3 regions of the Paenibacillus sp. FSL R7-0189 genome follow, and region 1 is predicted to be linked to each of the others. Evidence: riboswitches for the same ligand, from Rfam matches in the RefSeq annotation. Region 1 holds a riboswitch; each other region holds the start of a gene.
What was found. A riboswitch is a leader RNA that binds a small molecule or an ion and turns the genes downstream of it on or off. The one in region 1 is predicted to bind thiamine pyrophosphate.
Positions count from the first base shown of each region.

Region 2: another riboswitch for thiamine pyrophosphate. It lies ahead of thiC (phosphomethylpyrimidine synthase ThiC); the one in region 1 lies ahead of MKY63_RS28390 (ABC transporter ATP-binding protein).
Region 3: another riboswitch for thiamine pyrophosphate. It lies ahead of MKY63_RS01095 (thiamine phosphate synthase); the one in region 1 lies ahead of MKY63_RS28390 (ABC transporter ATP-binding protein).

Region 1 covers NZ_CP150223.1:6,434,495-6,444,909, reverse strand. The annotation lists gene thiM (hydroxyethylthiazole kinase) at 1-55, opposite strand, end outside; gene MKY63_RS28400 (ABC transporter substrate-binding protein) at 97-1,134, opposite strand; gene MKY63_RS28395 (ABC transporter permease) at 1,131-1,907, opposite strand; gene MKY63_RS28390 (ABC transporter ATP-binding protein) at 1,888-2,670, opposite strand; TPP riboswitch at 2,782-2,885, opposite strand; gene MKY63_RS28385 (amino acid ABC transporter substrate-binding protein) at 3,108-3,944, shown strand; gene MKY63_RS28380 (amino acid ABC transporter permease) at 3,998-4,666, shown strand; gene MKY63_RS28375 (amino acid ABC transporter ATP-binding protein) at 4,680-5,432, shown strand; gene MKY63_RS28370 (S-layer homology domain-containing protein) at 5,528-6,184, opposite strand; gene MKY63_RS28365 (transcriptional repressor) at 6,503-6,982, shown strand; gene MKY63_RS28360 (TIGR00266 family protein) at 7,056-7,736, opposite strand; gene MKY63_RS28355 (hypothetical protein) at 7,899-8,105, shown strand; gene MKY63_RS28350 (class I SAM-dependent methyltransferase) at 8,167-8,898, shown strand; gene MKY63_RS28345 (AraC family transcriptional regulator) at 8,921-9,739, opposite strand; gene MKY63_RS28340 (sugar phosphate isomerase/epimerase) at 10,017-10,415, shown strand, end outside.
Region 2 covers NZ_CP150223.1:3,173,278-3,183,692, reverse strand. The annotation lists gene ahpF (alkyl hydroperoxide reductase subunit F) at 1-453, opposite strand, end outside; gene ahpC (alkyl hydroperoxide reductase subunit C) at 468-1,031, opposite strand; gene MKY63_RS13870 (alpha-amylase family glycosyl hydrolase) at 1,391-4,948, opposite strand; gene MKY63_RS13865 (phosphotransferase) at 5,203-6,189, opposite strand; gene thiC (phosphomethylpyrimidine synthase ThiC) at 6,275-8,017, opposite strand; TPP riboswitch at 8,121-8,229, opposite strand; gene MKY63_RS13855 (beta-galactosidase) at 8,301-10,352, opposite strand.
Region 3 covers NZ_CP150223.1:216,881-227,295, reverse strand. The annotation lists gene icd (NADP-dependent isocitrate dehydrogenase) at 1-1,145, shown strand, start outside; gene mdh (malate dehydrogenase) at 1,224-2,165, shown strand; gene MKY63_RS01115 (hypothetical protein) at 2,293-2,721, shown strand; gene MKY63_RS01110 (AraC family transcriptional regulator) at 2,798-3,736, opposite strand; gene MKY63_RS01105 (GDSL-type esterase/lipase family protein) at 3,932-6,043, shown strand; gene MKY63_RS01100 (SDR family oxidoreductase) at 6,280-7,152, shown strand; TPP riboswitch at 7,240-7,341, shown strand; gene MKY63_RS01095 (thiamine phosphate synthase) at 7,457-8,062, shown strand; gene thiS (sulfur carrier protein ThiS) at 8,101-8,304, shown strand; gene MKY63_RS01085 (thiazole synthase) at 8,360-9,127, shown strand; gene thiH (2-iminoacetate synthase ThiH) at 9,162-10,277, shown strand; gene yfbR (5'-deoxynucleotidase) at 10,361-10,415, opposite strand, start outside.

The sequences.
Region 1 (10,415 bases):
TAGTGATGTTGTGGATCAACGGGTTGGATTCCCGTACTTTGGCTAAATAACTCATCATAATTCCTCCTCAAGCTTGTATGAACAACTAACTAAACATTACAGATTGATAAAAGCTTCCTGTGCTTTAATATCCTCTGGTAGAAGATTGTTGGTGGATAACCACTGCTGAACCTTTTCCCAAGATGTCGGGTCTTGATATCCAAAAGATTGATCGCCAGCATTCATCAGCGGCAGCAGAATCTCAAGACTTTTTTTCTCAATCTCCTTGTCGAGCGGTGAAGTTGCATCTTCATGTGCAACCAGTAAATCCAGGGCTTGTTCAGGATTCTGCTCCACAAATTCCTGTCCTTTTGTAATGGCATTTAGAAATTTTTTAAAGTAGGCTTCAGAATTTTGCAATCCTTGTTCGCTGGCCACCAGCACAAGCTCATAATAGTCAGGCACTCCGTAATCCGTTGGATTAAGCGAAGTGACCGGATGTCCCTCTTTTTCAAGGATTAGTTGTTCATGGTTGATGAACCCGCCCATTATTGCGTCTACTTGTCCAGTAGAGATCGCAGGGATGAGGTCAAAACCTACGTCAATCAGCTTGGCGGATGAAGGATCGCCTCCATCACTCTGGATCATTGTCCGAATCATCGCTTCATAGAGCGGAATGGAGGAATAGCCGATTTGTTTTCCCGCGAGCTCTTTTGGACTATGAATACTGCCAGCCTGAGGAACCATCAGATGATTCAGTGGATGCCGCACGATTGCTGCAATCGAACGTACAGGGATTTTCTCGCCGCGTGCCATAAGTACCTGAGGCTGATAACTGAGCGCTAGATCAATTTGATTCGCTGCAACAAGCTTTAGGGAATCATTGCTGTCTGCAGGCATTTTGATCTCGACATCCAAACCTTCCTCTTGGAAAAAACCTTGCTGTTGCGCAGCGTATAGAAAGGAATGAACGGCATTGGGATACCAATCAAGCATAATCGTCAGCTTGTGTGACTGCTTATTTTCGGTATTGGAGGGATCGGTTTGGGAGTTGTTATTTATCTTGTCTGCCTTCCCGCAGCTGCTTAAGAGCAAAAGTGTGCATACTAGAAATACAGAAATAAGTCCTCGTTGTGGGGATTTTAAATGATTCATTGGTTTGATCCTCTTTTCTTTAAAAATAATTGTTCGAGTAAAGCTATCGCCAGAAAAAGCACCACACCAAGCGCGGACAGCAGAAATACAGCCGCGAACATTTCATCGCTCTGCATATTTCCGGCCATTCTGCGGCTGAAGTAACCGAGTCCTTTACTGCCGCCGAGCCATTCCCCGATAGTAGCTCCGATGACGCAGTATACAATGGACAGCTTTAAGCCAGAGAAAAAAGCAGGCAACGCCAGTGGAATTTGGGTTTTGACAAGCAGCTGCCAGCGGTTTGCACCAAATGTTAATAATAAGTCCTTGTAAGTCTGGCCACTTGTACGAAGTCCATCATATGTACTCACTACGACTGGAAAAAAAGCCGTCAAAAACACCACAGCCACTTTGCTCCACAGCGAATATCCGAACCACATAATAAAAATGGGGGATAGCGCAATTAATGGGATCGTCTGGCTAATGATAAGAAAGGGATAGATGGCCTTTTCTATGGGGCGATACAGGAACATTCCAGTGCCCAGCAATACACCACAAATAACAGAAAGGACAAAACCCACCAGTATCTCCTGTAACGTCGCCAATAAATGCTGTCCAAATAATAATTGCCTGTGCTCGATCAATGCGATTCCAATAGAGGAAGGTGCAGGGAGAATAAAGGCTGGAATCATGTGAAGGCGAACAGCTGACTCCCAGATTACAAGAATGAGCAGTACCAGAAGAAGGAAGGGACCATAGTTGTCTAGATGTTTTTTAAAAGGTATAGGTCGCATGTAATCTCCGCTCCAGCTCTGCACGCAGTGCTATAAACCGGGGTTCGTAGTTCATCTTATAATGTCTTGGCCTTGGTAAATCCACAACGATCTCCTGTAATTCGCTGTGCGCACCGCCAGATAATAAATAAATCCGGTCACTGAGCAATAGTGCTTCCTCCAGATCATGAGTGATGAGCATAATCGTCTGATTCAATTCACCCCATAACTCCAACAGCCAACGGTGTATCTCGCGTTTGGTCATGGCATCGAGAGCGCCAAAGGGCTCATCCAGCAGCATAAGACCACTTCCGCCTCCAGCCACTAAGGTGCGCAGAAATGCGACTCGCTGTTTCATTCCACCCGAAAGTTCATGGGGATAAGCCTTCTCTACATCTGCTAAGCCGAAGCGGGTCAACATTTCCCGAATCTGAGTGATCGTTTCTTGTTTATTGAATCTGGGCTTGATCTCCCAAGGCAAAAGGCAGTTGTCGAGCACTGTCCTCCAAGGCAGCAATAAATCCTGCTGAGGCATATAAGCGATCTGGCCTAAACGACTAGCGGTTGACGGGTGCGTAGAGAGTTTTATTTTTCCGTGAGTAGGTTCGAGTAAACCGGCAATCGTTTTGAAAAATGTACTTTTCCCGCATCCGCTAGCACCTACTACGGAGACGAATTCCCCTTGCCTGATATCCATGGATAGATCTGCGAATACAGGGGGTTGCTCAGATTCCGGAAAAGAGTAGGTTAGGCCTTGAATAGATAAAATGGTCGTGATGATCAAACCTCCTAAAATTTTTGTGGAGCGCCTAAACAAATAAAAACCCATCCATTTCCAGAGGAAATGAATGGGTCAAAAAGTTCATTCTGCATAATAACACTTAACATGCTTGATGAAAATTCTGCTCCACTTCCCTCCGCTGGTATGATCCAGATCAGGTTCCAAGGGTCCGGAGCTTGAAGCTCCGTCTCAGTCGGCCGACTCCCCTAGTGAAATAACAGGTCCATATTAATTTGTTAATAAATATACCATATCTTTCTGAGAAGTAAAGAGAGAAAGAAGTGAAGGATTAATCCAAGATTGGGTAAGATATAGGTAGGAATCTAGTTAATATTATAATTCCGATGTATATAATCGGAAAAAAGTATTGACGATCATGTGATGGCAGTGTACTATTCAATTTACCGGAAAAAATCCGGGTAGAGAGAGGGGATTTAATAATGAAAAAATGGAGTTTAACTATTATATTGGCGTTAACCGTGGTCCTTATAGCGGCTTGCGGCAATAATTCGAATACCAATACGGCTGCTGAACCTACAGCTGGAACGAATGGTGGAGCAGCATCTTCAGCGCAAAACAGTTTGGAGGCTGTGAAAGCCAGCGGCAAATTGCGGATAGGTACAGAAGGGACTTATGCGCCTTTTACTTATCATGACACTGCGGGGAAATTGACTGGTTTTGACGTGGAAATTGCTGAAGAAGTAGCAAAACGTTTAGGTGTTAAAGCTGAATTTTTTGAAACTCAGTGGGATGGTATTTTCGCTGGAATGGATGCGAAACGGTTTGATGTAATCTTTAATGAAGTTTCCATTAACGAAGATCGCAAAGTGAAATATGATTTCTCTGAACCCTATATCGTATCCAAAGCAGTATTGATCGTGAGCGAAGACAATGAGGATATTAAGACCTTTGCCGATCTTAAGGGTAAAAAAGCCGGACAATCCCTGACAAGTAACTTATCCGACATCGCTCGTGAGAACGGTGCTGAAATCGTAGCTACGGACGGTTTCAATCAAGCGATGGATCTGCTGACTTCGGGACGTATTGATGCAACTGTGAATGATGGCTTGTCTTATCTGGATCTAAAAAAACAAAAACCAGATGCAAAAATTAAAGTGGTTGATGAGATTCCTGAAGGATCACAAAGTGCCGCAGTATTCCTGAAAGGCAATGATGAGCTGGTGAAAGCGGTCAGTGATGCGATTACAGAGATGAAGAGTGATGGAACGTACTTGAAAATTTCCGAGAAATACTTTGGAGCTGACGTTTCAAAATAATACAAGGCTAGCAAGGCTAATTAAGCCTGGAAGCTAAAAAGGATGTCTGAATAATGGATGACCGCAAAATACAAATTTTCTTAGACACACTGCTACCCCTGCTAAAAGCCGGGGTGGCTTTTACCATTCCGTTGGCGCTACTTTCCTTTGTGCTTGGATTGATTTTGGCGATCCTAACCGCGCTGGCACGTCTTTCACCGTGGGTAATTCCGAAGCTAATCGCCCGTTTTTATGTGTGGGTTATTCGAGGAACCCCATTGTTAGTGCAGCTATTTATTATATTTTATGGTTTGCCGGCTGTTGGTATTGTACTCGACCCCTTCATTGCCGCCACCATTGGATTTACTCTTAGCGTAGGGGCTTATTCATCGGAAATCGTACGCGCTGCTATCCTGTCGATACATAAAGGCCAATGGGAAGCTGCCTTCTCAGTCGGGATGACTCGTGGGCAGGCTCTGCGCCGCGTAATTCTGCCACAAGCTGCGCGCGTTTCTGTACCGCCGTTATCCAATTCCTTTATTAGCTTGGTTAAAGATACTTCGCTTGCAGCGATCATCACCTATACGGAGATGTTTAGAACCGCACAGCAGGTAGCCTCTACCACTTATGAGCCTCTGCTGGTATACTCCGAAGCAGGATTGTTTTATTTAGTGTTCTGTTCTGTGCTGTCGGCGCTGCAAAATTACTTGGAGAAACGACTCGATCGTTACTCTGCGACCTAAAGGAGAGATACTTGTGATTGAAATCATTAATTTGCATAAATCCTTCGGCGCACTCCAAGTGTTAAAGGGTATTGATCTGAAAATGGAGCATGGAAAGGTACTTGTCATTATTGGGCCATCTGGCTCCGGGAAGACTACACTGCTGCGCTGTTTTAATCTGTTGGAAATCCCGGATCAAGGCAGCCTGTCGCTCAGTGATATCACCATCAATTTTACAGATCATAAGAAAATTCCTCAGAATTCCGTATTGGCCCTTCGTCAGAAAACAGGGATGGTCTTTCAATCGTATAATTTATTTCCGCATATGACTGCGCTTGGCAATGTGATGGAGGGACAGGTAACTGTCCTGAAACGATCCAAGGAAGAAGCGCGCAAGCGGGGGCTTCAGCTGCTGGCTAAGGTGGGTTTGGCAGATAAAGCTGATAACTATCCACATCAGCTGTCAGGTGGACAGCAGCAGAGAGTGGCCATCGCCCGGGCTATGGCAGTAGATCCAGAAGTGTTATTGTTTGATGAGCCCACTTCGGCGCTCGATCCTGAGCTGGTAGGGGAAGTGCTTAAGGTTATCAAACAATTAGCGGCAGAAGGTATGACTATGGTGATTGTGACCCACGAGATGAAATTTGCCGCCGATGTAGCGGACCGGATCATTTTGATGGATGGTGGTCATATCTTAGAGCAAGGGACTCCGCAAGAAGTGCTGGAGCATCCGAAGAATCCCCGGGCTCTGCAATTTCTGAACAGACTGAATGGTGAAGAAGAGTAGAAAGACAATATACACGAAAAAGCGGCTCGGGAATCATCCGGAGCTGCTTTTTCATGTGTAGATTATTCAAATGAGAAGAGTATCTGAAATTTGGCTTATACTCCAGTTTTCAGAAATTCCAAAGCGTTGTAGAGCATAATCGCTGCTTCGGTGCGGGTGAGTTCGCTTTTTGGATTAAACTTTCCGTTAGCATCCAGGCTATTGATCTTGTATTTCAGGGAGCGCTGAATACTGCCTTGATACGCAGGAGTCAGAGAAGCTTCATCAGCGATATCTACTGGAACGATATTGATCATCGGCAGATTGCCAACGCCTTCGATCGCTTGCACTAGATAGTTAGTGAATTGCTCTTTGGTCATAATGAGGTTAGGATCAATGTCTTTAGGAAGCTTAACTTCATTGTAATAAGCATTGATAAAGGCTTCAGCGTACCAGGCTTTGTCTTTTACTTTTGTGAACAAGCCGCTGGCAACAGGAGCTTTGTTAAAATCAATGGCCGCGAGGCTAAGCTGGAGACCGCCGGAGATAAACTGAATCCCTTGGGCTGTAGTTACCTTAGAGCCAGGGAGAAATTGAGATTCGCTGACACCTTTAATTAACCCTTGATTTTTTAAAGAAATGATTTTTTCTTTGCCGTTTATGTTATCAATATCCTTAAAGGTGTTCCCAGCTGCAAACATCTGACCACCCAAAGAAAAGGAGAAAATGGCTACGGTTGTGATCGCTGCTAGTGTGCTTTTTTTCATGTTCATGTCTTTTCACCTCGTTGTATGGATAGGCTCCTTAGCCTTTGTCACTCCTTTAACGTTGTAAATTATGGAAAGGTTGCGGTCTAATCTGTATTATTTCACGAAAAAGTAGATTTTAATAGAAATATGGGCCAGATTGGGGTGTAGTACTTTGGATAAGTGGCATGAAATGATATAATGATGTCAGGCTCTTTTCATTCGTGGTTAATTTTGTTATGATTATATCGTAACGATTACTATTTATGTATTGTCCAAACTGCATAAATAGGAGCGTCTCAGAGGGTACGGATGTTAAATCGTTCCGGGAAGGTAGGAGACCAAATGGATCAAATATCAAATATCAGTCAATTGTTTGCGGCGCAAAAATATAAATTAACGCCTCAGCGTGAAGCTATAGTGAACGTTCTGCTCGACAATGAGAAGGATCATCTAAGCGTAGAAGAAGTATATATGCTTGTTAAGAACAGCTATCCACATCTGGGCCTGGCAACGGTATACCGTACACTTGAGCTTTTATGTGAGCTACACATTGTAGAGAAGATGAACTTCGGAGACGGAGTTGCCCGTTACGATTTGCGCGGGAACGATCATTCGCATATGCATCATCATTTGATATGCAGCGTATGCGGTCGGTTGGAGGAAATTAAGGACGACTGGCTTGTGGAGCTGGAGAGAAGAGTGGAACGTGAATATGGCTTTAACGTCACGGATCACCGCCTTGATTTCAAGGGTACTTATGGAACATGTAAACGTACAGGCTGCAAAAAAGCAAAAGCAGAAGCAGATAAAGCAGTCTCCTAAGATCGCTTTCTAACCTAAAGACACAGGCTTTCTCCAAGCCTGTGTCTTTTTTGATTACTGCGTTTTTGGAAGTCTAGCTTCGAGTAGGTACAAAGGATTTGATCCACGTTCCGAAGCTGCCAGGGTTACGGCTCTGAACGAGAATTACACCTTCTCCACGGAAGCGGCAGACAAGTGCTTCACCACTGGTTATGCTGTTTAGCCAGCCAGAGGCTGCCTTTTCTACCTTATAGTCCATATAATCTGGCCATGCTACGAGGTGTCCGTTATCGATAATCATTTCTTCACCAGGTCCTAAATTAATCGCATGGATAGCACCGAAGGAAGACAGGAACACCGTTCCTCTGCCACTGATTTCTACAATGAAGAAGCCTTCACCGGAGAAGAGCCCTCTGGTTAAATTCTGCATTTTGGTATTTACTTGAATGCCTTCAGTTCCGGCGAGAAATCCGTCTTTTTGAACTAACAGTTTATACGATCCGTCTAATTCTATCGCCTGAATATCGCCGAGTGAGCCAGGTGACAGCAATACCTCACTTTGACCACGGGTCGCTCTAAGTTCTTGAAAGAAGAATTTCTCACCGCTCAGCATTCTCCCGAGACCGCGCATTAAACCACCATCCACGGTTCCTTTTAATTCTACGTTAGGTGACATCGCGACCATTGCGCCCATTTCAGCCTTTACGCTTTCACCGGGATTTAGTTGGACCTTTAACATAGCAAAAGCACCTTCATACAAAACCTGGTAATTCATCCTTTAAACCTCCGCATCTATTTAGATAAGATAGAATACTAGCTTTGCTCTAAGTGTAACGGAATTCTTGCTTCGCTCATAGTCTGGAATATGTTAAAATGAAGTTGTCTTATAGATGTAAGATCAATAATCATTCACCCATGAATAGGAGAGTGGTGTCACATGGCACGAACCAAGACACAAAAAGCCTTGCGTAAGGCAGAGCGCTCCGGAGCCTGGTGCGCAGCACAAAGTCGTAGATCGAATAGTGATTATGGAGCCATTTCACAGCATGTACGGTTAACACCAAGCAAGCAGGAACAATTGAATAAGAATAGATATAAGGGGCAGATCTTCCAAGATGATGCTCCTTTTTTATTGGCTATTTGATAAGAGGACGTCGCTCAGCGTATAGTAATTGAAGAAATAATATATAGGAGATGTATCCCAGATGAAACAAAATAAATATGACGATTCGAATTTCTTCTCAGCTTACCAACAAATGCCTCGATCTATCGGAGGGCTTGCAGCAGCAGGAGAATGGCATGTATTAAAGGCGCTTCTTCCAGACTTACATAATAAAAGTGTGCTTGATCTAGGCTGCGGCTTCGGCTGGCATTGCCTATATGCCCGTGAGCAGCAGGCGAGTTCAGTTATAGGTGTGGATATCTCTGAAAAAATGCTGCAACAGGCGCGTGAAAAAACGAACGATCCTGCTATAACTTATATCCAGCTGCCGATTGAGGACATTGATTTTACGAGCGAGCAATTTGATGTGGTCCTCAGTTCATTGGCTTTCCACTATATTGAATCTTTTACAGCCATCTGCCGCAAAGTCCATGCGTTTCTTAAGCCTGGTGGGAGTTTTATTTTTTCAGTGGAGCATCCTATCTTTACTTCACGGGAAGAGCAAGACTGGTATACCGATGAACAAGGTAACCGCCTGCATTGGCCCGTAGATCATTATCAATCAGAAGGACTTCGTGAAACTAAATTCTTAACAGAAAATGTGATTAAATACCATCGCACGATTTCCACCTACTTTAATGACCTGATTGAAGCTGGCTTTACTATTAAAGCGGTTAAAGAACCAAAGCCTTCAGAAGAAATGAGTAATGATCCATGGATGAAGGATGAGGAGCGTAGACCGATGTTCCTGATCATTTCGGCTGTAAAAGAATAATTTCATTCTCATGTTTCTTCATTTACACCTGTTCTCTGCTGTGCACACGATATTCTCTTGGTGACATACCAAAACGGCTTCGGAAGACGCGGTGAAAATAGGTATAGTTCGCAAAACCACAAGTTTCTGCTACTTGCTCCAGCGGCATGGGACTGAAGGTTATCCGTTCTCTGGCCATTTCCAGTCGGACATCGTTTACATATTTAATAATACTGGTCCCAAAGGCTTCTTTAAATAAATGAACGGCTCGCGAGACGGATATACCCACAAAACCTGCTACATCCTCCAATAGAAAGGGTACGGTTGCGTGCTCCTCAACATATTGCTTCATTCGGTATGCCAAATAACCTTTTGGAGTAATTGCTGGCTGGTCTGTAATTAGCCGGTCGATTTCCATACATAGAATTTGCAGATAGCAGGCAGATATTTCTGGAGAGAAGTCGGAAAGTCGACGGTGCTCCAGAATTAACTGGCGAAACAAGCCAAGAAAATTCTCACTAAGCGGCACACTTAGGCGAGTGGGTCTTTGTGAACGTTGCCACCATTCATCAATCCATGTTCCCCCGCAAAAAATATGATAATCTCCGCTTTCAATTCGTGGCTTGCCTACAGGGTACTCTTCTTTATCTATGATCAAATAGTAAGGATCATTTGGAGCGAATAACATAATATCCCCGCTTTCCACAGGTGACATCACACCATCGATCAATGCACGGCTTCTTCCTTCCGTTTGCAGACGTATAAGAAAGTTCTGGTTCCCTTGACTTTGAGACATATGAAAAGGCTTGCGATGAAAAGAAAATCCGGCTGATAATACGTGACAGGTAGCAGAATGAGTCATAGGTCCTCCTAGGTGTATTGAAATGATAAGCAGATTGTTCATGTTTTAATCATATTCTTCATTTTAATATATACGCTTTCATATTACTATGTAGCTAAGCAATAAAGAAAGAAATCGACCATCAACGCTAGAAACAGTCGGTATTAGCTGTGCTTACAAGAATGACAGTTTAAGGAAACTGATGAGAATCAGATTAGTCAATTCTGTTACAGCATTATTGTTCAAGTGATTATCACTACAGAAAGCTAACTTTAAATCCAATTGGAGTGATTCGAAAATGCTGAAGATAGGCCTGCAATTGTATACGCTCAGAGAAGAACTGGAACAGGATTTTGAAGGGACACTGCGTAAAGTGGCAGCCCTTGGTTATAAAGGCGTGGAGTTTTTCCATTACTTCGGCCGTAGCGCAGCAGAAGTCAAACAACTGCTTGATGAACTAGGATTAGTTGCGCTGGGCGCACACCGTCCCTATGACGCGTTGTTAAATGATACAGAGGCAGAGATTGCGTACAACCTAGAGATTGGAAATCATAATCTGATTGTGCCGTATCTGTCAGAAGAACAACGTAACTATGAAGAAGTTGCTGCGAATCTGAAGATCATTGGAGAAAAGTGCAAGGCGCTTGGAGCGGTTCTTTTGTACCATAATCATGACTTTGAGTTAACTGATCGATAT
Region 2 (10,415 bases), 3.3 Mb from region 1:
CGTATGGGTAATACCCGGATTAAAGATACTCATAAGATTAAGTGCTTGTACAACATCAGGGCAATTATGACAGCTCAGGCTAACATAAGTTTCAAACTTATATTCACCATTAATGCCTTTGATCTGATCAATTACACTTTGCTCAACCTTAGGAGCTCTTCCGCTAACCTGCAACAGTGCCAATACTAATGAAGTAAATTCGTGTCCAAGCGGAGTTCCGGCAAAGGTTACACCCGTATCTTCACCCACACGATTTACACTAAAGCTTGGGGTTCTAGATAGTTCGGTTCTTTCCACCGTAATCCTAGCTGACATTTTGGCAATTTCATCAACTAGTTCAGTCATCTCTTGTGATGCCTCGTCAGCGCCTGCACTGAGTTTCAGTACTACATCGCCTTCCAAGAGTTCTAGGTATTGCGCTAGTTGAGCTTTTATTTCTTGATCTAGTTTCATTTAGCTTTCGCTCCTTAAATCTTACCTACAAGATCGAGACTTGGTTTAAGAGTTTCTGCACCTTCCGACCATTTCGCTGGGCAAACTTCACCTGGATGATTGCGTACATATTGCGCTGCTTTAATTTTGTTAACAAGAGAGCTAGCATCACGGCCGATACCACCAGCATTAATCTCAACAGTTTGAATAACACCGTCTGGGTCAATGATGAATGTACCACGATCAGCAAGACCGTCAGCTTCGATCAATACATCAAAATTGCGGGAAACCACATGGGAAGGATCGCCGATCATAATGTATTTCACCTTGCCAATTGCTGCGGAGCTTTCATGCCATGCTTTATGTGTAAAGTGTGTGTCAGTAGAAACGGAATATACTTCAACACCTAGTTGTTTGAGGGTTTCATATTGGTTCTGCAAATCTTCTAGTTCAGTTGGGCATACGAATGTGAAGTCAGCTGGGTAAAAGCAAACTACACTCCATTTACCTTTGAAGTTTTCTTCTGTAACATCGATAAATTTCCCATCTTGAAATGCGCTTGCTTTGAATGGTAGTACTTCTGTTCCGATTAATGACATATTGTTTAATCTCCTTTGGGTTTAATTTATGAATAGAGTGGATACTATTTATAATTATTATAATTAACCAAATTAAGGCCTGTCAAGTTATTTATAATAATTCTAATATGATAATCGTTGTCAGTCGCTAAATGTTCATACAAATTCCTTTCTTTCGGATTTAAATACAACACTTTATCATCTGACTGATGCTCATTCGTACTTATTGACTATTATGGTTTAGTTTACATGTTTTATGTAGTTCAATTTCTACAATTCGATGTCTTCTACTATTCGCTGAACTATTCTGTACTATAAAGTAACCTCAGTACGGGTTCATCCCGAACTGAGGCTACTTTTGATAACTAATATACAAGGTCCTACTTCAGATAGGTTCCTGACTCTCCGATTCCACCACTACCGTTCAATACATACACTCGCGCATTTCCTTTCCCGGAGCAGTTGATTGTGATCACACCGTTGGTAACGGTTTTGGTATCACCAGTCACTGCATCCACATAAGTTCCGTTAGGAATTCCAGTGAATGTTGCATTTCCTGAGATTGTAACCAAAGCAAAGCTATCGATTCCTTTGGTACTATCAGTGTATCTTCTTTTAAATGCCAAATCACCTGATACATTTTCTGTAGAATATTGGCCTTTTTGCAAAGCAGGAACAGCTCTTCTGATTAAATTAAGTTGTCTGATATGTTTCGCCAGAGGATAATTTAACGAGTCTGCAAGTGTGCCAGTAGCATTGGTATATTTACCGTAATCTTGAACAGTAACACTACCCTCAATATGATCGCCAAAGTAAGCACGGCCTGTTGAACTTAACGGCGCATTTGGACCTACATCAATGACTGATCCTTTTTTGAACTCAATTTCAGAACCATAATAGATCGCAGGTATTCCTCGGAAGGTGAACATCAGAGCGAGATTCTCAGCCCAAGTGTCCTGTGTGCCGGCAAATCTTTGATTTTCTGGTGCCTGGTCAGGTGCATAGTCATGAGAGTCAATATAAGTTACATTCCAGGTAGCATCATTATAGAATTGATCACCGCTTCTCATACTAAATGCTTCCTGAGCAGTCTTGAAGGCCCAGTGCATTGGAAAATCAATGACATCCATACCCGATTTCATCGAATAGTCAGGCGTATGATAAGTATTTCCTGTTAAAAAAGCATTGTTCGAGGTAGGCTGTCCTGCTGTAGTAGAGTTATCTGCCCACTCTTGTTCCACCGATAGCTTGTTGGAAGCGTAATCATTTTGACCGTCACCTGGATAGGATTTTGAGCTTTTCCAAGTATAAAATGGTGTTGATATCGCCGGAATTCCACTGTTCCAGACATCTCTGTACCGAGTAGCCACTTCCCCAAAGACAAAGAAGTCTGAGCCCCCTCTTGTTTTCCATGCCGGCACAAAATATTTGTTAAAAATATACCGGCTTACATGCTTTACGGTATCGACCCGAAATGCATCCACACCCATATCAATATATTGATTATAGCTGTCGATTAGATACTGATTCACTAGAGGATTTTCTGTGTTTAAGTCCACACAGTCTCCCGCAATCTGTCCTGTCTGGACGGTGTAAGACTCCCAAGAAAGACTTTTTTCCGTATGGTAAATGTTATTGTTAGTCTCCGCAGTCTTCATTAAGGCAAGTCTTGCCTGATATTGCTGATCAGGGGTCATGGAATCATAGTTAGCTGGCAGCTTATCCGTAATTTTGAGCATGTTACTCACGGTGTCTGCTGCCGTCGGATCTTTTTTGAACATCGGGAACAGATTTTCTTCTCCAAAATTACCGGTATGATTGACGACAATATCTTGAATAACCTTTATCCCTCTCGCGTGCGCTGCATTGATCAAATCCTGATAAGATGCCCCTGCGGATTCATATCTTGGATCTATTTTCGCAAAATTTATTGCATGGTACCCATGATAATCATAACCGCTGGCATTCTGCACCACAGGTGTAATCCAGATGGCACTGAATCCTAAGGCTTTAATGTAATCGAGCTTTTGAATCAGTCCTTTGAAATCCCCTCTCCAAGCTGGATCAGAGTCCGGATTTCCTGCCTTGGCATCCTCCCATGCATGCTCATTGTTACTCGAATCACCGTCATAGAACCGGGAAGTGATTACAAAATAAATCGTATCTTCACGAAAATCGCCCTTATTACCAATGTTATAAACAAAACTCTGTTTGGTTTCATTTCCGGCACCATCGATCACAAGAAATTTTAAGGTTGTCGTCTTATTAATCAAGATAGACGGTCCGGTAAGAGATGTCAGTGCATTGCCTGAAATATAGACTTTTGAACTCGTTGTTGGTTCCGTACCATTATCTGTGTAATATGCTGTGGTTGTTGCCGCCTTGTTGTCTTTTATATTAAAAGATACGGAAACCGCTGAGCTCGAATTCCCAATAGGCAGATTCGCAGTGATAATCGGAGCTTGCAAATCGGCATTCAGATCAATCACATAAGCAAAAGAGCCTACATTACCCGCTTGCCCTATAGAGTTAACGCCGAATGCTTTGATAGTCAAAGATGAAGGTACTTGGATTGGAGTCGTATACAACGTTGAGGTTGTCGTAGGTGTCGAGCCATTGGTCGTATAATAAATTTTATCGCCGCTATTTGTACTGGATAGTGTCACCGTTTGGGCAGAATCATAGGTTTTGGGCACAGGAGAGACGGTTATCACCGGAACCTTAGGAACGTCTGGATTGGCGTCATACCATACATTATCTGAGTTATACCAGCCCTCTTTTATGCTGCGAGATAAGTCAGCCGTCTGTTTGCCATTGCCGTCATTAAAGATCAGGCTTGCACCTGTAGCATTTGGAACAGTATAGCTATACCAATCGTTTCCGTCCGATTTCATCAGTATTCCCGGCCATGCTCCACTAGTCGGAACGGTTGCCGGATTCAGATTCCAGTAATGGATGCGAATCGCTGCATTCCAGCTTGCTGGTTTCTTAAAGTGAACGGTTAGCCCTGCTGAAGTTGGTGTAGGTGTTGGCGTCACTGTTGGCGTTGGTGTGGGTGTTACGGTAGGTGTTGGCGTTACTGTTGGTGTAGGATTTACTGTTGGCGTTGGTGTAGGAGTTACCGTAGGTGTAGGTGTTGGCGTTGGTGTGGGTGTTATGGTAGGTGTTGGGGTAACTGTTGGCGTTGGTGTAGGAGTTAACGTAGGTGTTGGTGTAGCTCCGGCCGAAAGGGTCACATAATCGATATTAATATTCCCGCTATCATCCGAGTCATATTTATAAGCAAGCGTGTTATTTCCTGCCTGTAAGGAGAGCATTTCTGTTTGGTCTGCCCATGTATCCCAGTTGGCCAGGTTCGCTAATGTTGTCTGTGTAACCTTTATTCCATTGACATAAATGGACACCTTTTTGGCACTGCCGGATGCATTAGCATAGTGAAGCGTGGCATTATAGGACCCTGCTGCGGAAGACTGGACGTTAAAAGTGGTGGCTGCTCCTGTAGTTGTATATCCATCAACAAAACCAGTGCCCGAATATCCGGTGTGATTCGTATTTACTTTTGCACCACCAGACAGGGATGCACTCTCTGCTTCGTATTTCCCGGCAACCGGAATAACCACCGTCCAGTTCTTCCCGCCGTTATTGTCCCAACTATCCGTTGGAGCCGTGATGTGATAACAATAAATTAGGGTGGCACCTTCCTGAACATTGAGGTTGGCGGTGAACGTGGTTCCATTTTTGGTCATCACCGTGTCCGTAGTATTAGCCCAGTTATTCGTAGTCCAATGTAAGGTCACAGCTGCCGCTGTAGGATTGGTATAGGTGACTGTATGATCCGTATTGCTGGCCGATGCTCCACCTGATAAACCAAATAAACTAAAAATGAGCGAAAAAATAATTAACCACGAAATATAACGCCTGGATTGTTTGGATACCAAGTAAATAACCTCCTCATAATTTTAAGTGCAGCTTACGATTTTAAGCGCTATCGTGGGGTGCAAACGTTTGCAAAAATGAGAAAAAAAGAAATACTTGATAGTTTTAATCTCCTCCTTCAATGATTAATAAGGAAAAAACTCATTGTATGCGTTTACAAACGGTTCAATATCTGATGAATTTTCCTTGTTAAGATTATAGGCGCCAAACTTTTGCTGGTCAATGCATCTTTTAGGCTATAATTCAATCGTTTTCACTATAAGTTCCCTAAGATAGCAGGTAAATTGTTCAGGTTCTTAGCCAGCCAATTCATTTCTTTTGCAAAACGTTTTGGAGGTACACTATGTTTGTCCATCGCGGCATTAATCCACCACGGGCTTTCCATATACCACAACAACTGCAATGATTTTGTTAAATCCCCCTGCTCCACCGTTCGTTCCTCACGATATCCGTCAATAAATGCTGAAGCTAGTGCTCCATCTAAATCTTCATCTAAAGCACATGACATCACTGCTCGCGCCACATCTAGCTGCGGATAATCATATTTGAACCGATCAAAATCTAGAATTGCAGACAATTGGCTATCTTGAAATAAAAGATTATCAACCCATAAATCACGATGTGCCCATCCAGCTACAAGTCCTTCGAATATTTCCGGATCTATTTCTTCAGTCGCTCTTAGTTGTATCTCTAGGTCAGTGATAAGTGAGGTTTTGCCCATTTCCTTTGATTGTTGTAGGAGTACATTCCAATGTTCTAAACGTTCCTCAGAGCTTTGAGGAATAAATTGTGGGGTTCTTTTCAAACTAAGGGTCCCATCATTTAATAAACGATGCATTTTACCTGTGGCACGACCCAAATCAAACATTTGATGGATATTAATCTTACCCGGCTCTATGACACGGCCTTCACAATATTCCATTGCCATAAACGTTTCTCCCTGATCTGATTCCAGTAAAACATTATTGTTATAAGCCAACAATCCGGGACATGGGAGCCCCTGTAGATACAATCTTTTCTGTTGAGAAAAGGCAAAGTTCAGCTCTTCTGGGTTATACAATTTATATCTTTTTTTGTTGTATTGTTTAAGTAGAAATTGCCCTGAATCCGTTGTGATTTTCCATTTAAGATTTAACCAGCCACGTTTTATTGGGGTAGCATGAAGGACTTTCAATCCAAAAAAATGATAGAAACTATTACTTAAATCCTCTAAAATGGCTTCCTCTGAACGAATCGCTTCCATTTCATCAACTCCTATCTATTCAAAGTATAAAAGAAGAAGCCGCCAATGACGACTTCTTTTAGATATTTCTTTTTATCAGAAAAAGTTATCTATAAATGAGGCTCCCGCCTTGGAGAAACTCTTCTGCCTTCTCTTGCATTCCTGATTCAATTCTCGTCGAATTACGGATATTATGAGAGATCTTCATACTGCAAAATTTCGGCCCGCACATGGAACAAAAATGAGCTGTTTTAGCGCCTTCCGCAGGCAATGTCTCATCATGATATTCGAGCGCTCGCTCAGGATCTAACGATAAATGAAATTGATCACGCCAACGAAATTCAAAACGGGCTTTCGAAAGAGCGTTATCCCGGTCTTGTGCTCCTTTATGCCCTTTTGCCAAATCTGCGGCATGTGCCGCTATTTTATAAGTAATGACCCCTACACGTACATCTTCCTTATTAGGCAGGCCAAGATGCTCCTTCGGAGTTACGTAACATAACATTGCTGTACCGAACCAACCAATCATCGCTGCACCTATAGCAGAGGTAATATGATCATACCCCGGCGCAATATCTGTAGTCAGTGGACCTAACGTATAAAAAGGGGCTTCGTTGCAAGTTTCAAGTTGCTTATCCATATTCTCTTTAATCAAGTGCATCGGCACATGTCCTGGACCCTCTACCATCACCTGTACATCATGACTCCAAGCCATAGCTGTTAATTCACCTAACGTCTCTAACTCGGCAAATTGTGCTTCATCATTCGCATCAGCAATCGAACCCGGACGTAATCCATCGCCTAGGGAAAAAGAAACATCGTACAGCTTCATGATTTCACATATCTCTTCAAAATGTGTATATAAAAAGTTCTCTTGATGATGCGCAAGACACCATGCCGCCATAATGGAGCCACCTCTTGAAACAATACCTGTCATACGTTGTGCCGTCAACGGGATATAACGAAGCAGAACTCCCGCATGAATGGTAAAATAGTCCACCCCTTGCTCCGCTTGCTCAATGAGCGTATCACGGTATACTTCCCACGTTAAATCTTCCGCTTTCCCATTCACTTTTTCCAAAGCTTGATAAATAGGCACCGTTCCAATAGGAACAGGAGAATTACGGATGATCCACTCGCGTGTCGTATGGATGTTTTTACCTGTGGAGAGATCCATTATATTGTCTGCACCCCAGCGGGTAGCCCATCTCATTTTCTCCACCTCTTCCTCTATGGATGAGGATACTGCGGAGTTTCCAATATTGGCATTGATCTTTACCAAAAAATTACGCCCAATAATCATTGGTTCACTCTCTGGATGATTGATATTCGCTGGAATGATGGCGCGGCCGCGGGCTACTTCATCTCTTACAAATTCCGGTGTCACATTCTCACGAATCGCAACGTATTCCATTTCCGAAGTAATAATCCCTTTGCGTGCATAATGCATTTGAGAGACATTACGCCCCTTTTTCGCTCGCAAAGGTTTTCTATGGAGCGCTGGAAACACTTCCGCCACAGCTTTTCCCGTTGCATTCCCGTTATCTTCAGGCTTCACGGTTCTTCCTTCGTACGCTTCCGCATCCCCTCGTTCCTCAATCCAGCTTAGACGATTGGGCTCTAACCCCTGACGAATATCAGTATGAATATTAGCATCCGTGTAAGCCCCGCTTGTGTCATAGACATGAATTGGGGCATTCTCCTCTTCGCCGTCTATGCCCGCAGTTGGACTAAGTGAGATCTCCCGCATAGGCACCTGAATATCAGGCCGTGAACCCTTTACATACACTTTTTGACTTGCTGGAAAAGCTGATAGATTGATTGGATCGTTGTTCAATTCGCTTGTCATCTCAATTCCTCCTATAAGGTGATTTGATCAAGCGGAGACGGTCTACTCCCCACACATAGAAAAGGCCACATCTGTATAAGATGCGGCCTTAGAGTAGACAAATAGAAATAGAGCTCCATTTCCTCCGCTGGCATTATCCAGATCAGGTTTGACGGTCGATAGTTATAACTATCCTCTCAGCCTGGTCCCACCAAGCTCCCGTGACTATATAATTGCTACTTCAAAGTATAACCGAAAAGAGAGAATTATCCAAATCTACTCAAATGTGAGATCAATGTATACGTTAGTTTAACACCAATACCCCAAATCCTTCCAGAAGCACCTCGCCCGACAATGTTGTGCCGCTCAGTAAATCTGTTTTGGTCTCACGAAGATGGATCGTGACAGGAGTCTCACTATAATTAAGCAAAAAAGCATAACTGGAAGAAGCTCCGGTACGGACTTGCAGCTCTACCTCTTCTGGGAGCTCCAGCCAATCTGCTGGCGATTGTAGATCCATTAAATTTATGATCTCAGCCGCTGCCTGTTCATTAAATACGGCTCCGTAATACCAAACCTCACCCTTGCCGCGACGATTTCTAGTTACCGCCGGTTTTCCCGCATAATAATCAGAAGCGTAAACCGCCATCACTTCAACCGAAGCTTCCTCTATTTTGAGAATATCATTAAAGTCATCTGCTCCCGTAACGACTTCGGCCGCGCCCGACCAGCTAATTGTTGTTGGCTGACGACTGCCCTTAACCATTGTGAATTCTTCAACTGTGATCCCGCATAGATCCTTAGCAGCACCTGGGAAAGGACGCATATAACATTGACCCCGCTCATCCTTATACCCAGTTCTACAGCCGAAGATCAGTTTGCCGCCTTGCTGAACATATTCATCCAGCAGTGCTGCTGTCTCATCTGTCATAATCGCTGGGTGAGGATAGATAAGCACGTCGTACCTTGCAAGCTCCTCCAGCGTTGTTTTTTTGCGTAAATAGAGTACGTCATTCGGGATATGCTTCCGTTGAAGCGCCTTGTACCACTCCTTATTGCTCTTCCACATAAACGGGCCATGCCAAACATCGTATTCTCCATCCCACTCATTGTCATAATCACGAACAATAGCAATGTTAGCCTGATTACGAGTACCGACAAACGCTTGACCTGCTGCTGCCAGCTCCTGACCGATCTGCCCCGCTTCCCGCACTCTCCGGTTAGGCTGATTATGATAGTCATTGATTCCATGCCAATAAATTTCATTGCCCATCGTAGCTGTCCGCCAGCGGAAATATAACACCATATCTGCTCCATGAGCGATCGACTGATAAGTCCATAACCGCATCTGCCCGGGCTTTGGAGAAGGCATATCCATCCGGTTCACCCAGCCACCCGGGCCCGACTGCTGCTCCATAATACAGAAATTCGGGGATATCGAACGAACAACAGATAACGACAGTCCCCAGCCTCTATCATTCAGCGGATTCCGCTCATTCGGGTCATAAAAAATAGTAGAGAACTGAGGATAGGAATCATAGCTGAAGAAATCCAACAGTTCATCCGTCATTTCATGGCTATCCAGATGCCCGAACAGACCGTTCGTGGTTACCCACTGCTTAGGGGCAAGTTTACGGATGATATCCGCTTGGTTTTTGGCAAAAGAAATTGTATTGTCCGAAATAAACCGTTTTTCATCCAATGCCTGATGAGGATTGGGTTGCTTCGGTACTGGAGTCGGACGTGGAAGATAGACCTGAGACCAGTCACTATAGCTTTGATTCCAAAAAACAGCTCCCCAAGCCTCGTTCAAATGCTCAAGTGTAACATATTTCTGCTGTAGCCATTCCCGGAAAGCCTTATGGTCACTCTCCGAATAAAATTCACTGATCTCACAGTTGAGCTCATTATCAATTTGCCAGCCAACTACACCCGGATGATTGCCGTAATGTTCAGCCATTTGTTCTGCAATACGCGCACACAGTTCCCGGTATTTAGGACTGCTGTAATTATAATGACGGCGCATGCCATGCTGAAGTGTAACACCTTCGTAGGTTACATTTAAAACTTCGGGATACTTATCAGTCAACCAAGCTGGAGGCGTCGCCGTCGGAGTACCAAGTACGACCTGAAGACCATATTTATGTGCTAAATCAATCGCCCGATCAAAGAGCCCGAACTGAAACTGCCCTTCTGCCGGTTCAAAAATAGACCAAGCAAACTCCCCCATCCGAATGATCGTAAAGCCGAGTTCACGCATCCGGCGATAATCGTCCTCCCACATGTTTTCTGGCCAGTGCTCCGGATAATAACAGACGCCAAGCTCGAATTTTTCAGTTGCGACAGGTTTCTTCATCATTACCTCCAAAGTATTAAAAATATGCTTTCAATATTATATAATTCTATTGTAGTATCAATG
Region 3 (10,415 bases), 790 kb from region 1:
TTGATGCAGCAGTAACTAAAGCTTATGGCGGCACAAAGCAAATCGCTTGGTACGAAGTTTTTGCTGGCGAAAAAGCCTTCAATACATATGGCGAATGGCTGCCAAATGATACATTGGAGGCAATCCGTGAATATTTTGTAGCTATTAAAGGTCCGCTTACGACTCCAATCGGAGGCGGTATTCGTTCATTGAACGTAGCTTTGCGTCAAGAGTTGGATTTGTACGTATGTCTGCGTCCAGTTCGTTATTTCGAAGGGGTTCCTTCTCCTGTTAAACGTCCTGAGCTGGTGGATATGGTTATTTTCCGTGAGAATACGGAGGATATTTATGCAGGGATTGAATATCAAGAAGGTTCTGCTGAAGTGAAGAAAGTCATCGAATTCCTGCAAAAAGAGATGGGAGTTAACAAAATCCGTTTCCCTGAAACTTCTGGTATTGGTATCAAACCAGTATCCTCCGAAGGTTCGAAACGTTTGGTGCGCGCTGCGATTGAATATGCGATCAAACACGGACGCAAGAGCGTAACGCTTGTGCACAAAGGAAACATCATGAAGTTCACTGAAGGTGCCTTCAAAAACTGGGGTTATGAAGTTGCTGAGCAAGAGTTCGGAGATAAGGTCTTCACTTGGAATCAATATGATGTGATTAAAGAACGTGAAGGTGAAGCTGCTGCCAATGCTGCTCAGAAGGATGCTGAAGCTGCAGGCAAAATCATCATCAAGGATGCCATTGCGGATATCGCATTGCAACAAGTTCTGACTCGTCCGACTGATTTTGATGTTATTGCTACCTTGAACCTGAACGGGGACTACCTGTCTGACGCGCTTGCTGCGCAAATCGGCGGTATCGGTATCGCTCCTGGAGCGAACATTAACTATATTTCTGGACATGCGATTTTTGAAGCCACTCATGGCACCGCACCTAAATATGCGGACAAAGATGTTGTGAACCCTGGTTCCGTGATTCTGTCCGGTGTAATGTTGCTGGAGCATCTGGGCTGGCAGGAAGCAGCAGATCTGATTTATAAAGGTATGGAAACAGCTATTAATAACAAGACCGTGACTTATGACTTTGCCCGCCTGATGGAAGGCGCAACTGAACTGAAATGCTCTGCATTTGCCGACGAGATTATTAATCACCTCTAAGAGACTGGCTCAACCAACTGAATATATTGAAGTTTAGCTAATACAAGCTATACCGACACCGTTCTAGGAGGAGAATCCTTGGCAATCAAACGTTATAAAATTACAGTTGTAGGTGCCGGTTTTACTGGTGCTACTACAGCTCTTATGCTTGCTCAAAAGGAGCTTGGTGACGTTGTGCTGCTTGATATCCCACAAATGGAGAACACTACCAAGGGGAAGGCACTAGATATGCTGGAAGCAGGTCCTGTACAGAAATTTGACAGTCAAATTACAGGAACCTCAAGCTATGAAGATGCTGCGGATTCAGATATTGTAATCATCACTGCAGGGATTGCCCGTAAACCTGGAATGAGTCGCGATGATCTCGTGAACACCAATGCAGGTATTGTGAAGTCGGTATGCGAGAACATAAAACGTGTAGCACCAGATTCCATTGTAATCATTCTGAGCAATCCAGTTGACGCTATGACCTATGCAGCATTTAATGCGCTGGGTTTTCCGAAGAGTCGCGTAATTGGACAATCCGGAGTGCTGGATACAGCCCGCTATAACACGTTTATTGCACAAGAGCTGAAGGTATCCGTTGAAGATGTACGTGGTTTCGTATTAGGCGGACATGGCGACGATATGGTACCCCTTGTAAGGTATTCCAGTGTCGGTGGCATTCCAATTGATACATTGATATCTGCGGAGCGTATTGATGAGATTGTGCAACGTACACGTGTGGGTGGCGGAGAGATTGTTAACCTCTTAGGAAATGGTAGTGCTTATTATGCACCAGCGGCTTCTTTAGTTCAGATGGCGGAAGCTATCTTGAAGGACAAAAAACGGATCATTCCGGTTATCGCCTTGCTCGAAGGAGAATATGGCTATGATAACCTGTTCATGGGTGTTCCGGCGTTACTTGGTGCCAATGGTATCGAGAAGATTTTTGAACTGGAGCTTACAGCTGAGGAAAAAGCGGCTTTAGATAAGTCTGCTGAATCCGTGCGTAGCGTAACAGCTGTGCTAACTGTATAGATTGTGACAGAGGTATGAAGAACCCCCCATTTTGTTCACTTAAAATGGGGGTTTCCTTTTCTTCTCAAGCAATAATGGGTATAATTAAATGTAACTATTATCACAGTTAAAATGGAGGAGATATGTTATGGATTGGAACGTTTTGTTTTTCTTACATATGATCGGAACCTTGGCACTTGGCTTCTACCTTGTGCTACCCTTCATCCTAGGACGTGCAGAGAAACTGTCGTCTGGGGCTAAAGAAGGAACGTTAAGTGCAGTAACCGGATTTAATCGTTTTGCGCAGTATGGATTGGTGATCCAACTCCTTACAGGCGGTTACATGATGACCAAAGGTGATTATTCAGTAGCGTGGATGATTATTGTTGTTGTGTTACTGCTAGCGATGTTTGCGCTTGGCGGTATTATGAGCAAGCCTTTGCGTCTTGCAGCAGCTGGAATTCGTGAGAACCGCGACGTTAGCGCAGAGACTGGCAAATTGCGCACACTTAGTGCACTGCTTACGGTGTCATTGCTATTGATGGTATTCTTCATGGTGTTTAACGACATAGTTTAATTTACAGCGAATTATACCCGCCTCCTTAATGGAGAGCGGGTTTTTCGTATGTACCGGTAATTTATCTTCATAAACGTTAATCCCTGATAGGATTAGTATAAGATTTCGGCCGGTAGTTTAAGGGAGAAACACCCGTCCATCGCTTGAATTGTCGGCTGAAGTGGCTCTGGGAAGCAAACCCGAGTTGTTCAGAAATCATCTGTATTTTTAAATCGGTATGAAGCAGTAAATGTTTTGACTTCTTTAATCTTAGGTTAGTTATGTACTGCCTAGGAGATATCTTATACACCTTTGTAAACAACTTATGGCACTGCACCCGACTTAAGCAAAGCTGCTCAGCAATCAAATTAACCGTGAGCTCCGGTAAATGAATATTGGCTGCAATATATTTTTCGATCTGATGAGCAGTTTCCACCTCGTACAAAGAGTTTGCTTGTCTCGCTGTGTTGGAATTCTCTGAATTCGAGAGCTGTACATCAATGAGTTCAGTCAAAATCATCAGAATGATCGCTTGCAAACGAAGCCTTTCTTTTACAAGGATCATTTCTTCAATTTCCTCGGGAAATCCAGTGGATGCCGTCGTGGCGAGAATATTGTTCTTAATAAATTCATCCAAATGTTCCAACTGGTGATTTAATCCCGAACGCTGCATTTGTTGGTTATTCCATTTCTGTACAGCCTGAGATTGAAACCATTCACGAAACTTTAAATCGTCAATATCGAAATGAAAGGAGAGGTAAATATAGTTGCTCAGGCCTGAATTAACTACATAATGACGTAAGCCAGGCGGAATGATTAACCAATCTCCTTTACCAAAGGCGATGGAGCTACCTTCTACATATTGATGGGAGTTGCCATCGTAGCAATACAATAGTTCGAAGATTTTGTGATGATGATCAGGGTATGCCCACCCAGGTTCTGCTACACGATAATGAACACCGATCAGCTGCAGTGTACTTATAATGTTCGGAAAGCTGACTTTGTAAGCGATAGGAGTTCTCCTCCTTAGGATCAATAGGGATGTTCTTAATTATATCAAGGATACCTATACATATGACCGTTTTGCAGTGTGAGCCGTTGATCAATTCCAAGTTTTACGTTACAAAAGGTCAAAAAAAAGAATGAAATCATCATTTGAATCACTTTAGAGAAAAGGGATAATGGAGGAACCTAGGGAAGTACTTCGAGAAACGGAAGGAAGTGTAATGAAGTGAGAAAGCTGTGTAGGGATATACTAATCTTATCTTCTTTACTTATGGCTTCATTGACTCTTACTCACGGTATAACAGAGGCAGCCCTTATTAAAGATGGGGTAGAGGGGCAACCTCCAATCCGAATTGCAAACGCATACAAGCTCAATTTTACAAACCAAGTTAAAACAGGGTATCAATCCGTTAGGTATGATCCTAATCGCGGTGCGCAATTGTATGACTCATCATTAGGTTATGGTTTTGTCCAAGAGACCAACGCTTTACCCGCTAGAGAAGTGCATACCGATTCAATTACATCCGATGGAACAGGTTTTTTCATCACAGAATCTTATTTTTTTGCTGAACCTAAATCTGAAAAGGATAATTATAATAACTACGGCATGGCGTTTCGAATGGATGCTTCTCCTGGAACCTACAACGTATATGTAAAAACGACTTCTGACGCAGAGGATGGGATCGTGTCAGTATCAGGGATGCAGACCAGCCGCTTGTTGAAAAGTGGACATTGGGACGCGGCAAAGCTTGTACCCGTCAAGCATACGGCTGTAGCCAAAGGGAAAGAGTGGACTTATACGTATGTAAACGGCCGTGACCATATAGATATTGAGATTGAACCGAACAAAGTGAACACAGCTGTAGGGATTGAGGAGATCATACTGGAACCGATTTTGCCACAGCATAGAGCAGCTGGAGCTCTTCCGAATTTATTTATACTTGGAGATTCCACGGTCAAGTCCTACACCTTCGACGAAGCGCCAATGAGTGGTTGGGGCCAGATTATTGGCAGTATGTTTAATCAACATAAAGTGAGTGTAACTAACTATTCCATGGGAGGACGCTCGTTTAAAAATGCCTATACAGAAGGTCGACTTAACGACATTTTACTGAGTGGCAGCATTGGGGATTATGTGTTTATTCAATTCGGACACAATGATGAGAGTGCAGATGAGTTCAGACGTTACGGCAGAGGTTCGACTGAGGCAATGTATGAAAACTACCTTAAAGAAGTTTATCTCCCTGCGATCCAAGCCCGGGGCATGATACCAGTACTGGTAACGCCAATGTCCAGAATTAAAGGGAATGCAAGTCCGGGATATATCTATGAGAATTCTTTTAAATCAAGAAAGTTTGTAGATATTCTTAAACGGGTTGCAGATGAATCTGGAGTTACACTTATTGACCTTAACTCGGAAAGTCTGAAATATTATAACGAGATCGGAGGAGAAGCGATAACAGCCCTCTTCATGTCAATTGAAGCCGGAGAAACGCCAGGCAAAACAAATGACGGAAGTTACGCTAACGGGCATCCTTCAAAGAAAATCGATGGGACTCATTTTAAAGAAGCGCTCGCCAAACAATTTTCGCGGATGATTGTTACGGAGCTTGTAGAGAAAGGTGCTACTGGCGATTCTACTGCTGCTTCCATTACTGCTTATCTTAAAGGGAACGTTAAGCATGCGGCACTAACAGGCAACTGGGATAAGGTTTTTCCGGAAATAACTAATGATACGACGACCGGGGAAGCTGCTTATTACCGCAATCAAATTGAAAAATTAATCCAGCTGGGAGTAATGGGCAAAGACCGTCAAGGGAATTTTAAGCCAGATACGGAGATGACAGTTGCTGAATTCACACGCAGTATTTCTAAGTTAATGAAAGTGGAAAGATCAGATCTTGCCTATTATCCGAAAGGTAAGCTGTCACGTGAAACGATGGGTGCTATTCTCTATGATGTTTACCAAGTAAAGTTTGCTAATAAACCTAAGTACATGACTGATTATAACGGCACAGCAGTAGTGCCAGGAGATCCTGGTTATGATTTCAATCTGGATCCAGGAGCTAGAGGAGCGATGTACTATCCACTTGTATCCTGGCAGCAGCTGGTTGATACGGCGGACATTTCTCCTTTTTTAATTTCAAAAGTGAAAAGTGCTTATGAATTAGGGCTTATTAGATCTGAAGTGGGGATTGCTAGAGGCCAAATGGTCAATGGGACAGAACTAGAACCTAAAGCCATAGTGACCCGGGAGAAAGCAGCTAAAGCTCTTTATTTTATGTGGGTACTGGAACATGGAGTGAATGCAGAAAATCATGTTTCTTCTTTGAAATAGTTAGGGTGAACAATTCAAGGCACAGCAGCGATGCTGTGCCTTTTTGTATGCAGTGAAGTCCTCTCCACTTACAGCAGTTTACATCCACGGTTGTTTATTTCTACTTGCATTGTGGTAAGTAAGATTCGTAAAGCGATTTAAGAAAATGACAAACCCAGCGTATAAACGTGCATTGTTGTGCCATCCTAAGATGATCAGTTAACTATCAATTTGCTTAACGAGAGGAGATAGGGAAGATGTCAGGCAATAATAAACAAGCTACAAAAACCTTACCCCCACAGGAGCAGCATCATCAGCCAGGGATTGAGAGTGAAATGACGCCGCTGCCCAAATACGAGCCGGCAAATTATAAAGCAGCAGGTAAACTGCAAGACAAGGCGGCGTTGATTACCGGTGGAGACAGCGGAATTGGGCGTGCAGTTGCTGTGCTTTTTGCTAAAGAAGGTGCTGATGTGGTCATTTCATATCTTAATGAACACTCAGATGCAGAGGAAACTAAACGTCAGGTCGAGCAGGAAGGCCGCAAATGTATCCTAATTCCAGGTGATATCGGTGACGAGAAATTCTGTAAGGATCTTATTAAACAGACGGTAGAGGGCTTAGGAAAGCTTGATATTCTCATCAATAACGCGGCGGAGCAACATCCGCAAGCTAAGATCGAGGATATTACTTCCGAGCAGCTAGAGCGTACTTTCCGTACGAATATATTTGCGATGTTCTATTTAACAAAAGCAGCTATGCCTCATTTAAAAGCAGGATCTACAATTATAAATACAACTTCAATTACCGCTTATCGCGGAAGCCCGCAGCTGCTGGACTATTCATCAACTAAAGGAGCTATCCTGAGTTTCACACGATCTTTGTCCACGAATCTGGCGGAGAAGGGCATACGGGTAAACGGTGTAGCACCAGGTCCAATCTGGACACCGCTAATTCCCTCTACCTTTGATGCGAAGCAGGTTAGCGAGTTTGGAGGCACGCAGCCTATGAAACGGCCTGGACAACCAGAGGAGCTGGCGCCAGCCTATGTATATCTTGCCTCTGACGATTCCAGTTATGTGACTGGACAGGTTATTCATGTAAATGGTGGCGAGGTAGTAAACGGTTAGATTAGTACAGCTAATGTGAATAAATGGGTGTATTTCAATAAAAAAATATGTTACTATAAACCACGTTAGCATTTTAAAATTGTATATTTATGTCACTAGGGGTGCCGATTGGCTGAGACGGAATGGATTTCCGGACCCTTTGAACCTGATCTGGTTAAGACCAGCGTAGGGAAGTGGAGAACGAATTTCTGTTGTCGGGCTATTTGTAGTACCGTCTATATACAGATTCTGACTGCCTTCCTTACGGGGGCAGTTTTTTTGTTTTTTACTGGCCTACAGGGAAGTGAGAGAGAGGAGATCGCGAGTGGTACAAGCTGAGATCCATCTAATATCAGACGGCAAGCAGCTGTTGAGACAATTTGTTGAACTGGCTGTCACGGTGCAGACATGGGTCGATTATATTCACTTAAGAGAGAAGCAATGTCCAGCACGCGAACTGCTCTCTGCGGCACAGGAGCTGTTGGCTGCCGGTATACCCGCTACCAAACTGATAATCAATGACCGGATCGATGTAGCATTGGCAGCTGGTGCCGCGGGTGTTCAGTTGGCTGGGCACAGTGTGAGCCCGCTTACAGCCCGGCGAATTGCACCTCAGCTTTGGCTGGGGAGATCGGTTCATTCTCCGGAAGAAGCGGCGAATGCTTCAGAGCAGGGAGCTGATTATTGCTTGTTTGGCCATGTATTTCCCTCGGCGAGCAAGCTAGGGCTGCCCGCACGTGGGTTAGAGCTGCTTGCAGAAACGGTGAAGACTAGCTCTATTCCTGTAATTGCGATTGGCGGAATTGGTCCCGCTAATGCGGCGCAGATCATTAGGCAAGGCGCGGCAGGAATTGCTGTGATGTCCGGAATTTGCGGAGCGGATGATCCTTATGAGGCCGCCAAAGCTATTCATAAGGCGGTTCATTCATAGCCGGGAGGTAAAAGCATAGGCGAAGGGGGTGATTCAGAATGAGACTGTTGATTAACGGGAAATCCGCAGAGTGTTCTGGTGGTATTCAAACTATAGCTGATTTGATCAGTCTTCCTGAGTGGTCGGGTCGTCTGATGATCATTGAGCTGAATGGAGAAATTGTCAGTAAGGAGAATTATGAAAGTACTGCTCTGAGCGAGGATGATCGTTTGGAACTGGTGCACTTTGTTGGTGGGGGTTGAGATGGAGCGGTATAGAATTTTGAGAAATTTATAAGAACCAAAGGGAGGTAATTTCATGCATGACCCGTTACATATTGGAGGCATCGAATTAACTAGTAGATTATTTATCGGAACCGGAAAATATAGCCGGAATGCTCTGATCCCCGAAGTGATCGCAAGCTCTGGTTCTCAGGTGATTACTGTAGCGCTTCGCCGAGTGGACCCGGAAGGTGGAGCAGAAAATATCATGAACCACATTCCCGGCCACATGACTCTTCTGCCTAATACCTCAGGAGCGCGTACAGCGGAGGAGGCAGTCCGTATTGCGAGATTAGCAAGAGCTGCGGGACTGGGGAACTGGGTGAAGATCGAAGTGATCAATGATCAGAAATACCTGCTTCCAGATAATCTGGAGACCATACGAGCTACAGAGATTCTAGCGGCGGAGGGTTTTGTAGTACTGCCATATATGAGTCCGGACCTTTCGGCTGCTTTACGTCTGAGAGATGCCGGTGCTGCTGCTGTGATGCCGCTTGGTGCGCCGATCGGGACGAATCGCGGCCTGCGCACCAAGGAGCTTGTGCGTATTCTTATTGAAGAAGTGAATTTGCCGATTATTGTAGATGCCGGAATTGGCAAGCCCTCGGAAGCGGCGGAAGCAATGGAGATGGGGGCCGCTGCTGTTCTGCTTAATACGGCTGTCGCAACGGCACGTAATCCGCTCGTCATGGCGGAAGCGTTCCGCGAGGCGATATCCGCTGGCCGCAAAGCTTATTTGGCAGGACTCGGTCCTGTAGAAGAAGTTGCTTTTGCTTCGTCACCGTTGACTGGATTTCTGAACTGAATTTGATAGGTTCACCAAAGGAGGGAGGATTAGCATGAGCTTTTTTGACACACTGGCCCGCTTGGAGCAGTATCCATATGAGCAGCTGTGGAAGGAGTTCCGGGAGGATGACGTTAAGCGGGCGCTTGGAAAAGACAAGCTGAACGAAAATGATTTGCTGGCATTGCTCTCTCCGGCAGCAACGCCGCTGCTAGAGGAGATGGCGCAAGCTGCTCAGCGACTGACCCGTGCACATTTTGGTTATTCGATGCAGCTGTTCACACCGATGTATCTTGCCGATTTTTGTGTGAATCATTGTACCTACTGCAGCTTCAGCTCCATTTATGATTTTCCGCGTAAAAAGCTGTCCTTGGAGGAGGTTCGCAGGGAGGCTGAGAAGATTGCAGCTACAGGTCTGCGGCATATCCTCATTTTGACTGGTGAATCGCGCCGGGAGAATCCTGTCTCATATATTAAGGATTGTGTAGATGTACTCAGGGAATTTTTTTCCTCCGTCAGTATTGAGATAAATCCTCTATCGACTGCAGAATATAAAGAGCTTCTTCAAGCAGGGGTGGATGGACTAACACTATACCAAGAGGTTTACCACCAGGAGACTTACAAAAAGCTGCATGTTAAAGGGCCTAAAAGAAACTACCGGAATCGCCTGGATGCACCTGAACGCGGCTGTCAGGCAGGTTTTCGTTCTGTGAATATTGGTACGTTGCTCGGGATGTACGATTGGCGGCAAGAGGCATTCCAAAGTGCCATGCATGCCCGCTATCTACAGGATCGGTATCCAGATTGCGAGATCAGCCTGTCACCCCCACGGTTTCGGCCTTATTTAGGGGAATTTAACCCAGAGTGCGATGTTACCGATCGATCACTAGTGCAGATTATTTTGGCATACCGGTTATTTTTACCCCGTTCGGGCATTACTTTATCTACAAGAGAGCCTGCCTCTCTACGCGATCATTTAATTCATCTAGGAATAACTAAGATGTCAGCCGGGGTCACTACTGAGGTGGGCGGTCACACTAATGCAGGGGGAACTCCGCAATTCGAAATATCCGATAGCCGCAGTGTGCAGGAGATTACGGAAATGCTATATACGAAGGGTTTGCAGCCGATTTTTAAAGACTGGGATATCCTGACTGAATCAGTAACGTAACGCTTGTATTTTTATTATTAATCACTAAAGGGACCCCTGCGAGATTCATGCGGAGGTCCTTTTTTCTATTGTGTAGATGGTGTTTAGTTTCCGGCAGAGAGCTCATCGAGAGACATTTCGAAGCTCGGTGCCATATGA